2 regions of the Streptomyces sp. NPDC111628 genome follow, and region 2 is predicted to be linked to the other one. Evidence: predicted binding sites of a transcription regulator. Region 2 holds the regulator's gene; the other holds the start of a gene.
What was found. The regulator HspR, encoded in region 2, represses chaperone genes until heat shock. The targets are predictions, from matches to a motif close to TTGAGNNNNNNNNNCTCAA.

Region 1 (6,962 bases), on a different contig from region 2:
ACTCGCCGGAGGCGGCGCCCTGGATGACCCGGTGGTCGTAGGTCGACGTGAGCGTCATGACCTTCGAGATGCCGAGCTTGTTCAGGGTGTCCTGGCTGGTGCCCTGGAACTCCGCCGGGTAGTCCATGGAGCCGACGCCCAGGATGACCGACTGGCCGGGCATCAGGCGCGGCACGGAGTGGACGGTGCCGAGGCCGCCGGGGTTGGTCAGGGAGACCGTGACGCCGGTGAAGTCGTCCATCGTCAGCTTGTTGTCACGCGCGCGACGGACGATGTCCTCGTAGGCCTGCCAGAACTCGAAGAAGTTCAGCGTCTCGGCCTTCTTGATCGCCGCGACGACCAGCTGGCGGTCGCCGTTGGGCTTGACCAGGTCGATGGCGAGGCCGAGGTTGATGTGGGCCGGCTTGACCAGGGTCGGCTTGCCGTCCTTCTCGCCGAACGAGTGGTTCATCGTCGGCATGGCCTTGATGGCCTGCACCATCGCGTAGCCGATCAGGTGCGTGAAGGAGATCTTCCCGCCCCGGGCGCGCTTGAGGTGGTTGTTGATGACGATGCGGTTGTCGAACAGCAGCTTCACCGGGACCGCGCGCACGGACGTGGCCGTGGGCAGCTCCAGCGAGGCGTTCATGTTCTTCGCGACCGCGGCGGCCGGGCCGCGCAGGGTGACCAGCTCCGGGCCCTCGGGGGCGGCGTCGGCGTCCTTGGCGGGCGCGGCGGCCTTCGCCTGGGGCTTGGCGGCCGGCTTGGCCGGCGCGGCGGCGGGCTTGGTGGCCGGCGCGGCGGCGGGCTTGGTGGCCGGCGCGGCGGCGGGCTTGGTGGCCGGCGCGGCCGGAGCCGCGGGGGCGGCAGCGGCGGGCTTCGCGGGAGCGGGCGCCGGGGCGGCGGCCTGCGCCTGCGGGGCGGCGGCGGCCGGTGGCGTGCTGCCGGCGTCCGTGGTCACGGTGCCGGCGGCGGTCGGGGTGGCCGCCGCGCCGGGCTTGTAGTCGGCGAAGAAGTCCCACCAGGCTCGGTCCACGGAGTTCGGGTCCTGGAGGTACTGCTGATAGATCTCGTCGACGAGCCACTCATTGGCACCGAACGCGGCCGCGGGGTTCTTTCCCGCGGTGCCCGCTTGGTCGGTGTCGGTCGAGATGCTCGAGTTACTGGGGGACTGTGGCGACACGGCGAGAACCGCCCTCTTCCGCTTCTTCACAAGATGGTGGACAGCGGGAATCAAGGCTACGCCTACCGACCCCGGAAGGTCAGACTGGGCCCGTTCATCGTCGCGTAAGTCACATCGCAGACCGCGTTTCGGCGCTGGAAATGGCGGGAAACAAGCGAGGTTCTGCTGCGTGAGGGATCGGGAGGCCGCGGCCCGGCGCCTCTCCAGCGCGGGCCTGTGCCTGATCACACGTGTCCGCCAGCGCGGATCCAGTGGATCTTGACGCTCCGTTTCGAACCCTACGTCAACCGGACGTCGACGGCAGGCCCGGAAGAGTGATGAGGATCCGGCAGCCCCGCTCGGATTCGGCCACCCCGATCCGGCCGCCGTGCAGATCCACCGCCCAGCGCGCGATCGCGAGGCCCAGACCGGTGCCGCCGTCGCTGCCCGGACCGTGCGGCCGCGACACCGAGCCCCGGTTGAACCGCTCGAACACCCGGCGCCACTCCGAGCGCGGAATGCCGGGTCCTTCGTCGAGAACCTCCAGCTCAAGGGATTCCGGCAGCTCGCCGCGGCGCGCCCGCACCGTCACCCGGCCGTGCGGCGGGCTGTGCTTGACGGCGTTGTCGATCAGGTTGGCGACGACCTGGTGGATGCGCTCGGGGTCGGCGTGCGCGGTCAGCTCCGGCGGGAAGACGTCCAGGGCCAGGTGCACGTCGGTGCGGGTGTGGCTGCCGGACCCCGAGGCGATGCCCGCACGCGCGGAGGCGACCATGTTGGCCTCCTTCAGCACGCCCGACAGGTACGGCCACACCTCGAAGCGCCGCTTGCGCAGCGGTATGACGCCGTTGTCCAGGCGGGAGAGGTCAAGGAGCGTCTCCACCAGCCGGCCGAGCCGCTCGGTCTGCCCGAGCGCCGTGCGCATGGTCTCCGGGTCGGCCTCGGTGATGCCGTCGACGATGTTCTCCAGCACCGCGCGCAGGCCCGCGATCGGGGTGCGCAGCTCGTGCGAGACGTTCGCCACCAGCTCCTTGCGCTGGAGGTCCTGGGCCTCCAGGTCGTCGGCCATGCGGTTGATCGTGACGGCCAGGGCGCCCAGCTCGTCGCGGCGGTTCTCGCGCACCCGGCGGGTGTAGTCGCCGTGCGAGATGGACCGGGCCACCGCGTTCATCTCGTCCAGCGGCGCGGTCAGCGAGTGGGCCACGAACTGCGTGATCAGCAGCGTGGCGATCATCGAGAAGACCGTGATGAAGCGCAGCTCCGTCTTGGTGTGCACCGCTATCACCGACAGGCCGGTGGTGATCAGCACCGACGTGACGACCAGCGCGCCCAACTTGGTCTTGATCGAGAACGGGCGCACGCCGCCCCAGGACTCCCCGGCGGTCCGAGGGCCGGAGCTCCTCCGGGCGGCTTCCCGTCCTCCGCTGCTCATGGCGTCGGTGTCTCCAGGGCGTAGCCCACGCCGTGCACGGTACGGATGCGCTCGGCGCCGATCTTCCGGCGCAGCGCCTTGATGTGACTGTCCACGGTCCGGGTGCCCGAGGCGTCGGCCCAGTCCCACACCTCGGCGAGCAGCTGCTCGCGGGAGAGCACCGCGCGGGGGGTGTTCGCCAGGCAGACCAGCAGGTCGAACTCGGTGGGGGTGAGGTGGACGTCCTCGCTGCGCACCCGCACCCGGCGCTGTGCGTGGTCGATCTCCAGCTCGCCCAGGCGCAGGATGCCGCTGCGGGGCGTCGACGCGGCCACCACGGCCCGCTCGACCCGGCGCAGCAGCACGTGCACGCGGGCGGCCAGCTCGCGCATCGAGAACGGCTTGGTCATGTAGTCGTCGGCGCCCACGCCGAGGCCGACCAGCATGTCCGTCTCGTCGTCGCGCGCGGTGAGCATCAGCACCGGCACCGGCCGCTGGGCCTGCACGCGCCGGCAGACCTCCAGGCCGTCGAAGCCGGGCAGCATGATGTCGAGGATCAGCAGGTCGGGCTGCCAAGCCTCGGCCGTGTCGACGGCGGACGGACCGTCGCCCGCCGTTTGCACCAGGAACCCTTCGGCGCGCAGGCGGGTCGCGATGGCGTCCACGATCGTCTGATCGTCCTCGACCACCAGCACCCGGCGCTGGGCGCCCTGGGTGGCCGTGCCGTTGTGGGAGGTCTGTGTCTGCTCCATCGCCCGCCCCTGAGGTGTGCTTTCCGGAATCCGTGGGGTGATCCCATGACTGCGCTTGACGCTTGAATGATCCGCGTCAGAGCAGCAGCGTACGGGGAGTCACCGCGCCTTTGCTATCCAGGCCCGACGCCGATGTGCACGACGTCCGGAACGCCCCGGGCAACGGGGATCTCTTCGGTACGCACCTGTTGGAAACCGGCATTACGCAAGGTTTCTTCGAATTCCGGAGAGGGCTGCGCAGACCATACGGCAAGCACCCCGCCGGGCCTCAACAGCCGTGCGCAGCCCGCCAGTCCGGACGGCGCGTACAGCCCGTCGTTGCCCTCGGTGACGGTCCAGCCGGGGCCGTTGTCGATGTCCAGGCACAGGGCGTCGTACGTGTCGGATGTCTCATTGACGTACGCGACCAGGTCCGCCTCGACGATCTTCGTGCGCGGATCGGCCAGCGCGTCGGCGGAGAGCGCGGCCAGCGGTCCGGATCGGTGCCAGTCGATGACGGCGCCCTCGCGCTCGACGACCGCGATCCTGCCCCAGCGGGGGTCGGCGGCCGCGTGTGCCAGGGAGAAGCCGACCCCGAGACCGCCGATGAGCAGGTGCGGAGCGGTCCGTCCGCCGGAGGCGGCCAGCGCGTCGGCCGCCACGTCGACCAGGCGCCGCTCCGAACGCCCGTCGGAGGTGTCCATCAGGAAACAGCCGTTCGCGATGATCTGCAGCAACGTCCCGTGCCGGCGCAGGACCACCTCGCCGTACGGACCCTCGCGGCGGTCCAGCACCTCGGGCGCGTCGGGGGAGTCGTGGGTAGTGTGGGGCATCGGCCCATCCTGGCACCCGCCCCGGCGGAGGAATGCCCGCCGGTACGACGGTGCTGTCCCCAGAGGCGGGACGTACCTCTCGGAGCTTGATCGCTCAGAGCGAACACGGCCGGGGGAACAATCCGGGGCTCCCTTTCATTGAGTCGATGTAACTCAACTTGACTGCCGAAGGGGAGATCATGGCTGCTGAGTCCGCCGCCTTCACACCGCTCACCCTGCCCGTGCTGCCGCTCGACGACGAAGTGGTCCTGCCCGGCATGGTCGTCCCCCTGGACCTGAGCGACGCCGAGGTACGGGCCGCGGTGGAGGCCGCCCAGGCCGCCGCCAGGTCCGAGCCCGGCAAGCCCCGCGTCCTCCTCGTCCCGCGCATCGACGGCGCCCACGCCGCCACCGGCGTGCTCGGCACGGTCGAGCAGGTCGGCCGCCTGGCCGACGGCGACCCCGGCGCCCTGATCCGTGGCCGGGGCCGGGTGCGCATCGGCGCCGGCACCACCGGCCCGGGCGCCGCGCTCTGGGTCGAGGGCACCCGGGTCGACGAGACCGTTCCCGATCCTCTGCCCGGCCAGGTCGCCGAGCTGGTGAAGGAGTACAAGGCCCTCGCCACCGCCTGGCTGCGCAAGCGCGGCGCCTGGCAGGTCGTCGACCGCGTCCAGGCCATCGACGACGTGTCCGCGCTCGCCGACAACTCCGGATACTCGCCGTTCCTGACCACCGAGCAGAAGGTCGAGCTGCTGGAGACCGCCGACCCGGTCGCCCGTCTCAAGCTCGCCACCCAGCAGCTGCGCGACCACCTCGCCGAGCAGGACGTCGCCGAGACCATCGCCAAGGACGTCCAGGAGGGCGTCGACAAGCAGCAACGGGAGTTCCTGCTGCGCCGCCAGCTCGATGCCGTCCGCAAGGAGCTGCGCGAGATCAACGGCGAGCAGGACGGCGAGGAGTCCGACGACTACCGCACCCGCGTGGAGGCCGCCGACCTGCCCGAGAAGGTCCGCGAGGCCGCGCTCAAGGAGGTCGACAAGCTGGAGCGGTCCTCCGACCAGTCGCCCGAGGGCTCCTGGATCCGCACCTGGCTCGACACGGTCCTGGAGATGCCGTGGAGCGAGCGCACCGAGGACGCCTACGACATCCAGGGCGCCCAGGCCGTGCTCGACGCCGAGCACGCGGGCCTGGAGGACGTGAAGGAGCGCATCACCGAGTACCTGGCCGTGCGCAAGCGGCGCGGCGACCGGGGCCTCGGCGTGGTCGGCGGCCGGCGCGGCGGTGCCGTACTGGCCCTGGTGGGCCCGCCCGGCGTCGGCAAGACCAGCCTCGGCGAGTCCGTCGCCCACGCGATGGGCCGCAAGTTCGTCCGGGTCGCCCTCGGCGGCGTCCGCGACGAGGCCGAGATCCGCGGCCACCGGCGTACGTACGTCGGCGCGCTGCCCGGCCGGATCGTGCGGGCGATCAAGGAGGCGGGGTCCATGAACCCGGTCGTCCTGCTCGACGAGATCGACAAGGTGGGCTCCGACTTCCGGGGCGACCCGGCCGCGGCCCTGCTGGAGGTCCTCGACCCGGCTCAGAACCACACCTTCCGGGACCACTACCTGGAGGTCGAGCTGGACCTGTCCGACGTGGTCTTCCTGGCCACCGCCAACGTCCTGGAGGCCATTCCGGAGGCCCTGCTCGACCGCATGGAGCTGGTCCGCCTGGACGGCTACACGGAGGACGAGAAGGTCGTCATCGCCCGTGACCACCTGCTCCCGCGCCAGCTGGAGCGGGCCGGACTGGACGCGGACGAGGTCACCGTCGACGAGGGCGCCCTGCGCAAGCTGGCCGGCGAGTACACCCGCGAGGCGGGCGTGCGCACCCTGGAGCGGTCCATCGCGCGGCTGCTGCGCAAGGTGGCGGCCCAGCACGAACTGGGCGAGCGGGAACTGCCGTTCACCGTCACCGAGACCGACCTGCGCGGTCTGATCGGGCGGCCGCACCACGTGCCCGAGTCCGCCCAGGACCCGGCCGAGCGGCGCACCGCGGTGCCCGGCGTGGCCACCGGCCTCGCGGTCACCGGAGCGGGCGGCGACGTCCTGTACGTCGAGGCCTCGCTGGCCGACCCGGAGACGGGCGCGGCGGGACTGACCCTGACCGGTCAGCTGGGCGACGTGATGAAGGAGTCGGCGCAGATCGCGCTGAGTTTCCTGCGCAGTCACGGCGCCGAGCTGGAGCTGCCGGTGGGCGACCTCAAGGACCGGGGAGCGCACATCCACTTCCCGGCGGGCGCGGTCCCCAAGGACGGCCCGAGCGCAGGCGTCACCATGACCACGGCCCTCGCCTCGCTCCTGTCGGGCCGGCTGGTGCGCACCGACGTGGCGATGACCGGCGAGGTCTCGCTGACCGGCCGCGTCCTGCCGATCGGCGGGGTCAAGCAGAAGCTGCTCGCCGCGCACCGGGCGGGGATCACCACGGTGATCATCCCCAAGCGCAACGAGCCCGACCTGGACGACGTCCCGGCCCAGGTGCTGGACAAGCTCGACGTCCACGCCGTCACCGACGTCCGCCAGGTGCTGGAACTGGCGCTCGCACCGGCGACCAACGGTGCGGAGCGTGAGGTTCCGGTCGCGGCGTGACGGACGCGGCCGGATGAGGAAAGGGGACGGCCCGGACTCCGTGCGGAGTCCGGGCCGTCGCCGTACGCGTGGTGCGTCAGCCGTTCGCGAGCGCCTGGACGCGGTCCAGCGCGCCGTTGAACTTGTTGTGGTCACCGACCGTCGGACCGGACGACGTGTACTGCCACATCGTGTAGTAGCCCCAGCCGGCCGGCAGCGTACCCACCGTCGAGGCGTACCGGGCGATCCACAGCGGGTTGTTGG
Region 2 (6,962 bases):
TGACCGGCGACGTGGAGGCGCGGTCTCTCAACGAGGTCACCGACCGCCTCATCATCGTCGATCGCACCGTCGCCTTCATCCCCGCCAGCGCCGACCGATCCCTCGCCCTCGAAGTCCGCCACCCCGCCCTCATCGCGTACTTCGTCAACACCTTCGACCGGCTGTGGCACCTCGCCACCCCCATGCACCCCCAGGCCGTCCACCAGCCCACGCTCAACGGCATCACCCCCCGCCAACGGGCCATAGCCGCCCTGCTCATCGAGGGCCACACCGACACCGACATCGCCGACCGCCTCGGCATGAATGTTCGCACCGCCCGCGTCCACATCGCCAAACTCGCCGCCACCCTCGGCAGCGAGAGCCGGGCTCAGCTCGGGTACCTCATCGGGCAGTCGGGGATTCTCGATCAGGAAGGATGACCGGGGCCGGAGCACGGCGCGGGGCGCCGTCCAGGCCGGCCTGGGCTATGCGGACGCCCAACTGCGTGCGGCTCGCGGCGCCCAGGGTCTCCGAGAGCCGGGCGATGTGCGCACGGGCGGTACGGACGCTGATGCCGAGGCGTTCCGCGATCACCGCGTCCTGGTGGCCCTCGGCGAGGAGCGCCGCGATGGACTGCTCGCGGTGGGAGATGCCCTCGATGCCGGTGTCGGGGAGGGGGGCGGTCAGGGGGATGGCGAGGCGCCAGAGGCGTTCGAAGACCGTGACCAGGTAGGAGATCAGGGCGGGGTGGCGCAGCTCCAGGGCCATCGTGCGGTCGGTGTTGGCGGGGATGAAGGCGACGGTGCGGTCGAAGAGGATGAGGCGGTCGATGACCTCGTCCAGGGTGCGGGCCTCCACCGCGTCGCCCATCAGCTCCAGGTAGTTGAGCAGGCCCTGCCCGTGCCGGGCCACGTGCGTGTACAGGTCCCGCATCCGCACCCCGCGCCCCCGTAGCGCCAGCGCCCGGTGCAGGCCCTCGGACAGCTCGTGCTCGCGCCGGATGCCGCCGGGCTGGACGGTGAGCACCTCCGTCGTACAGGCCTGCGTCGCCTCGTCCATCGCGGCCTGGATGCGGGACAGCCCGTCGAGGACCCGGATGGCCGTGCTCTCCGTGCCGGCCGGGGTCTGGAGCAGCCTGCCGAGGCCCGCGTACCACTCGAAGGCCTCCACGGCCGAGCCCACCCGCCGCTGACTGGCGCTGACCTCGTCGTGGACCCCGCGCAGCAGCCGCGTCATGACCTCCTGCGGGGAGGTCGGCACCAGCCAGTCCATGTCGTCGGGGTCGGGATGCAGCAGGGCCAGTTCCAGGAGGCAGGGGACCGGCTCGGCGTCCTGGCGCGGCACCCGGCCGCGCCGGACCGCCCGGGAGTACACGCGGTCCCCGGCCGCGCACAGCCGGTCGGCCCCGTGCGGGTGCTCCTGAGCCCCGTGCCCGGCCATCGCCCATCCCACCCCCGGTTCCGGCTCTTCCGCAGCGCAACTATGCGCGGCCGGGACCGGCTCCGCAACAAGGCTCCGCTGTGGACGGAGGCCGAAAAGAGCCGGTTGCGGGCACAACGCCCGGTCACAGTGGAACCGGGCGGTCATGCGGGCTGTCTACTTCAGACCGAGCTCCGCGCACGCGTCCGCGTACTTGGCGGTGCAGATGTCGGTGACCTTGTAGAAGTCGTCGGCGACGACCGTCTCCTCGATGTTGGCCTTGGTGAGGGCGACGACGGGGACGAGCTGGGCGGGGACGCCCTTGTGGGTGGGGCTGTCGACCTTGTCGCGGGCGAGCGCGTCGAACTGGATGTCCCGGCCCTGGACCCGCGCCACGGCCATCTCCGCGGCGTTCTCGGCCTCCTGCGGGTAGGACTTGTACACGCTCATGTACTGCTCGCCGGTGACGATGCGCTGGACCGCCGCGAGCTCCGCGTCCTGGCCGGTGATCGGCGGCAGGTCGGTGACGCCCGCGTCCTCCAGGGCCTTGATGATGCCGCCCGCCATGCCGTCGTTGGCGGAGTAGACGCCGGCGATGTTCTTCTTGCCGATCTTCTTGATCGCCTCGGTCATGTTCGCCTCGGCGTTCTCCGGCTTCCAGTCCTTGGTGTCGAAGGACTGGGCGATCGTCACCTTGCCGTTCAGCTCCGACAGCGCGCCCGCCTTGAACTGCTTGGCGTTCGGGTCGGTGGACGAGCCGTTCATCATGACGATCTTCTCGGAGCTCTCCGGGTCGCCGCCGAGCGCCTCGATGAGCGAGCGGCCCTGGACCTCGCCGACCAGCTCGTTGTCGAAGGAGATGTAGGCGTCGATCGGGCCCTCGGCCAGCCGGTCGTAGGCGATGACGGGGATGCCGGCGTCCTTGGCCTTCTGCACGCCGTCCGCGATGGCGTGCGCGTCGACCGCGTCCAGCACGATCACGTCGACCTTGTCCTCGATCATCTGCTGCATCTGATCGGCCTGCTTGGTGGCGCTGGCCTCGGCGTTGGCGTACTTGACGATGCCCTCGTCACGCGTCAGCTCGCCGACCTTCTTCTTGAAGAAGGGGTAGTCGAACTGCTCGTAGCGCGTGTTCTCCTTCTCCGGCAGCAGCAGCCCGACCAGGAGGTCGTTGCCCTTGGTGGGGCTGGCGTCGTCGCTGCTCTCCGACGCGCCCAGCATGCCGCAGGAGGCCAGCGAGAAGGTCATCAGGGACGCGGCCACGGATATGGCGATTCGACGGGCACGGCTGCTCACTGCGCTAGACCTTCCGACACACGGGCGTAGTTGGTATCCAGGTGACCCAGGTGACCCCGGTGAAGGAAGCCAACGCTCTCTTCACCAAATCGTCAAGAAGTACTAGACCAATGAGACAGCACCGTTGTGAACCGGCCCCGGAGGACGCGGTGGTCCTCCGGGGCCGGTGATGCCGTTTTCCCTTGTGCCGGCTGCCGGTCGGGATCAGTCCGAGGACTGGCCGCGGCGCCCCGGCCGCCAGACCACCAAGGCGCTGGTCTGCTGTACCTCTTGGTAAGGGACCAGGTCACGGCGGTACGACGCGTGCACCGCGGCCTCGCGCTGGCGCATCGCCGTGGCCGCGCCGTCGAGGGCGGCGGCCAGCTCGGCCGCGCGGGCCTGGAGCTCGGCGACCTGGTTCTCCAGTTCGATGATGCGCTTGATTCCGGCCAGGTTGATGCCCTCGTCCTGCGACAACTGCTGGACCTGCCGGAGCAGTTCGATGTCGCGGGCCGAGTAGCGCCGGCCGCGGCCGGCCGTGCGGTCCGGGGAGACCAGGCCGAGGCGGTCGTACTGCCGCAGCGTCTGCGGGTGCAGGCCGGAGAGCTGGGCCGCCACCGAGATGACGTAGACCGGGGTGTCCTCGGTCAGTTCGTACGGGTTGCGTCGACGACCGTCCATTCCCGTCAAGCTCCCTTCGCGGCCTGGAACAACTCCGCCCGCGGATCCTCGTCCGCGGTCGCCTCGCGATACGCCTGAAGCGCGTCACGAGCCTTCCCCGTCAGATCCTTCGGAACACTCACCTCCACGGTGACCAGGAGGTCGCCGCGGGTGCCGTCCTTGCGGACCGCGCCCTTGCCCCGGGCCCGCATGGTGCGGCCGTTGGGCGTGCCCGCCGGCAGCTTGAGCGTGACGGGCGGACCGCCCAGGGTCGGGACGCGGACCTCGCCGCCGAGGGCCGCCTCGGCGTAGGTGACCGGGACGGTGACGGTGAGGTTGTCGCCCCTGCGGCCGAAGACGGGGTGTTCCTTGACGTGCACGACCACGTACAGGTCGCCCGCCGGGCCGCCCCGCTCGCCCGGCGTGCCCTTGCCGCGCAGCCGGATGCGCTGCCCGTCCGAGACCCCGGCGGGGATACGGACCTGCATCGTCCGCGAGGACTTGGCGCGTCCGGAACCCTTGCAGACCTCGCAGGGGTCCTCGGCGATCAGGCCGCGGCCCTTGCAGTCCGGGCACGGGTCGGTGAGGGAGAAACCGCCGCCCGAGCCCCGGGCGACCTGGCCGGTGCCGACGCAGGTCGGGCACACGCGCGGCGTGCCGTTCTTGTCGCCGGTGCCCGAACAGGCCTTGCAGGGCGCCTGCGAGGACATCCTGAGCGGCACGGTCGCGCCCTCGATGGCCTCGGTGAAGCTCAGGGTGACCTCGGACTCGATGTCCTGCCCGCGCCGCGGCTGCGTACGCGTGCCGGTGCCCGGTCCGCCGCCGGTGCGGTTGAACAGGCCGCCGAAGACGTCGCCCAGGCCGCCGCCGAAGCCGCCGGCGCCGCCCTGGCCTCCCCCGCCCTGGGCGCCGCCTCCGAAGAGGTCGCCCAGGTCGAAGTTGAAGGTGCCGCCGCCGCCCGCGCCCGGCCCCGGGCGGAAGCCGCCGTTGCCGAAGAGGGCGCGGGCCTCGTCGTACTCCTTGCGCTTCTTGGGGTCACCGAGGATGTCGTTGGCCTCGGAGATCTCCTTGAAGCGCTCCTCCGCCTTGACGTTTCCCTTGTTGGCGTCCGGGTGGTTCTCGCGGGCGAGCTTCCGGTACGCCTTCTTGATCTCGGCCTCGGTGGCGTCCTTGGGGACGCCGAGAACCTTGTAGTAGTCCTTCTCGATGAAGTCCTTCGTGCTCATCCCCGACGTCCCTCCTCTCGCGCCCTGTGCGTCACTTCGAGCTCAGCCCTCGTCCGGGCCACCGCTCTCCTTGGTCCCGGCGTTGTCCTCCGCGCCGGAGGCGTCCGGCGCCTCGGTGGCGTCCTCGGCCGGCTTGACCGTCTGGGCGCCCGGCTGCGGCTCGGCGACCGCCACCCGCGCGGGGCGGATGGTGCGTTCGCCGATCCGGTACCCGGGCTGCAGGATCGCCACGCAGGTCGTCTCGGTGACGTCCGGTGCGTAGGAGTGCATCAGGGCCTCGTGGATCGTCGGGTCGAAGGGCTCGCCCTCCTTGCCGAACTGCTGGAGGCCCATCTTGGCGATGACCGTCTCCAGCGACTCCGCGACGGACTTGAAGCCGCCGACCAGTTCGCCGTGCTCCCGGGCGCGCCCGACGTCGTCGAGTACGGGAAGCAGCTCGGACAGGAGGTTCGCGACGGCGACCTCCTTGACCGCGACGCGGTCCCGCTCCACCCGGCGGCGGTAGTTCTGGTATTCGGCCTGGAGGCGCTGGAGGTCCGCCGTGCGCTCGCTCAGCGCGGTGCGCACCTGGTCCAGCTGGGCCACCAGGCCCGCGTTCTCGCTCGCGTCCCCGGCCGGGGCCGCCCCCTCTTCGGAGGCGGCCTGCGGCTCGGCGTCGTCAGGGGTGGCGCCGGAGGGGACGTCGGGCTTCTCGTCGAAACCCGGGGTCTCCTCCGTCACGCGGCACCGTCCTTGCGCTCGTCGTCCACGATCTCGGCGTCGACGACGTCGTCGTCGGCCTTGTCGCCGGAGGCGGCACCCGCGTCGGCACCCGGGGCCTCGCCGCCGGCGGCCTGCGCGGCCTGGGCGTCGGCGTACATGGCCTGGCCCAGCTTCTGCGAGACCGCGGCGACCTTCTCGGTGGCGGTGCGGATCTCGGCGGTGTCCTCGCCCTTGAGCTTCTCCTTCAGCTCGGCGACGGACTCCTCGACCTCGGTCTTCACCTCGCCGGGGACCTTGTCCTCGTTGTCCTTGAGGAACTTCTCCGTCTGGTAGACGAGCTGCTCGCCCTGGTTGCGGGACTCGGCGGCCTCGCGGCGGGCGTGGTCCTCCTCCGCGTACTTCTCGGCCTCCTGGCGCATCCGGTCGACCTCGTCCTTCGGCAGCGAGGAGCCGCCGGTGACGGTCATCTTCTGCTCCTTGCCCGTGCCCAGGTCCTTCGCGGTCACGTGCATGATGCCGTTGGCGTCGATGTCGAAGGCGACCTCGATCTGCGGGACGCCGCGGGGCGCCGGGGGCAGACCGGTCAGCTCGAACATCCCGAGCTTCTTGTTGTACGCCGCGATCTCGCGCTCGCCCTGGTAGACCTGGATCTGCACGGAGGGCTGGTTGTCCTCGGCGGTGGTGAAGATCTCCGAGCGCTTGGTCGGGATCGTCGTGTTCCGCTCGATCAGCTTGGTCATGATGCCGCCCTTGGTCTCGATGCCGAGGGACAGCGGGGTGACGTCGAGCAGCAGGACGTCCTTGACCTCGCCCTTGAGGACACCGGCCTGAAGGGCGGCGCCGATGGCGACGACCTCGTCCGGGTTGACGCCCTTGTTGGCGTCCTTGCCGCCGGTCAGCTCCTTGACGAGCTCGGCGACGGCGGGCATCCGGGTGGAGCCGCCGACGAGAACGACGTGGTCGATCTCGGACAGCTGGATGCCGGCGTCCTTGATGACGTTGTGGAACGGCGTCTTGCAGCGCTCCAGCAGGTCGGAGGTCAGCTGCTGGAACTGGGCCCGGGTGAGCTTCTCGTCCAGGTGCAGCGGGCCCTCGGCGGAGGCCGTGATGTAGGGGAGGTTGATCGAGGTCTCGGTGGACGAGGACAGCTCGATCTTGGCCTTCTCGGCGGCCTCGCGCAGGCGCTGGAGCGCCATCTTGTCCTTGCCGAGGTCCACGCCGTGGCCGGACTGGAACTGCTTGACCAGGTAGTCGACGACGCGCTGGTCCCAGTCGTCACCACCGAGGTTGTTGTCACCGTTGGTGGCCTTCACCTCGACGACGCCGTCGCCGATCTCCAGCAGCGAGACGTCGAACGTACCGCCACCGAGGTCGAAGACCAGGATGACCTGCTCGTCCTTGTCGAGGCCGTACGCCAGCGCGGCGGCGGTCGGCTCGTTGACGATGCGCAGGACGTTGAGGCCCGCGATCTCACCGGCCTCCTTGGTGGCCTGGCGCTCGGCGTCGTTGAAGTACGCCGGGACGGTGATGACCGCGTCGGTCACCTTCTCGCCCAGGTAGGACTCGGCGTCCCGCTTCAGCTTCTGCAGCACGAAGGCGCTGATCTGCTGCGGGTTGAAGTCCTTGCCGTCCAGGTTGACCTTCCAGTCGGTGCCCATGTGGCGCTTGACCGAGCGGATGGTCCTGTCGACGTTCGTGACC

Region 1: the regulator HspR is predicted to act here: its motif matches at 4,255-4,273, upstream of lon (endopeptidase La).

What each region holds. Positions count from the first base shown of each region.
Region 1 is NZ_JBVKBZ010000001.1:1,218,695-1,225,656, forward strand. It holds gene ACZ7MF_RS05955 (multifunctional oxoglutarate decarboxylase/oxoglutarate dehydrogenase thiamine pyrophosphate-binding subunit/dihydrolipoyllysine-residue succinyltransferase subunit) at 1-1,162, opposite strand, end outside; gene ACZ7MF_RS05960 (sensor histidine kinase) at 1,446-2,573, opposite strand; gene ACZ7MF_RS05965 (response regulator transcription factor) at 2,570-3,304, opposite strand; gene ACZ7MF_RS05970 (spermidine synthase family protein) at 3,418-4,116, opposite strand; gene lon (endopeptidase La) at 4,296-6,719, shown strand; gene ACZ7MF_RS05980 (lysozyme) at 6,796-6,962, opposite strand, start outside.
Region 2 is NZ_JBVKBZ010000005.1:484,484-491,445, reverse strand. It holds gene ACZ7MF_RS28115 (helix-turn-helix transcriptional regulator) at 1-419, shown strand, start outside; gene ACZ7MF_RS28110 (helix-turn-helix transcriptional regulator) at 382-1,419, opposite strand; gene ACZ7MF_RS28105 (substrate-binding domain-containing protein) at 1,576-2,694, opposite strand; gene ACZ7MF_RS28100 (heat shock protein transcriptional repressor HspR) at 2,899-3,354, opposite strand; gene dnaJ (molecular chaperone DnaJ) at 3,360-4,559, opposite strand; gene grpE (nucleotide exchange factor GrpE) at 4,602-5,279, opposite strand; gene dnaK (molecular chaperone DnaK) at 5,276-6,962, opposite strand, start outside.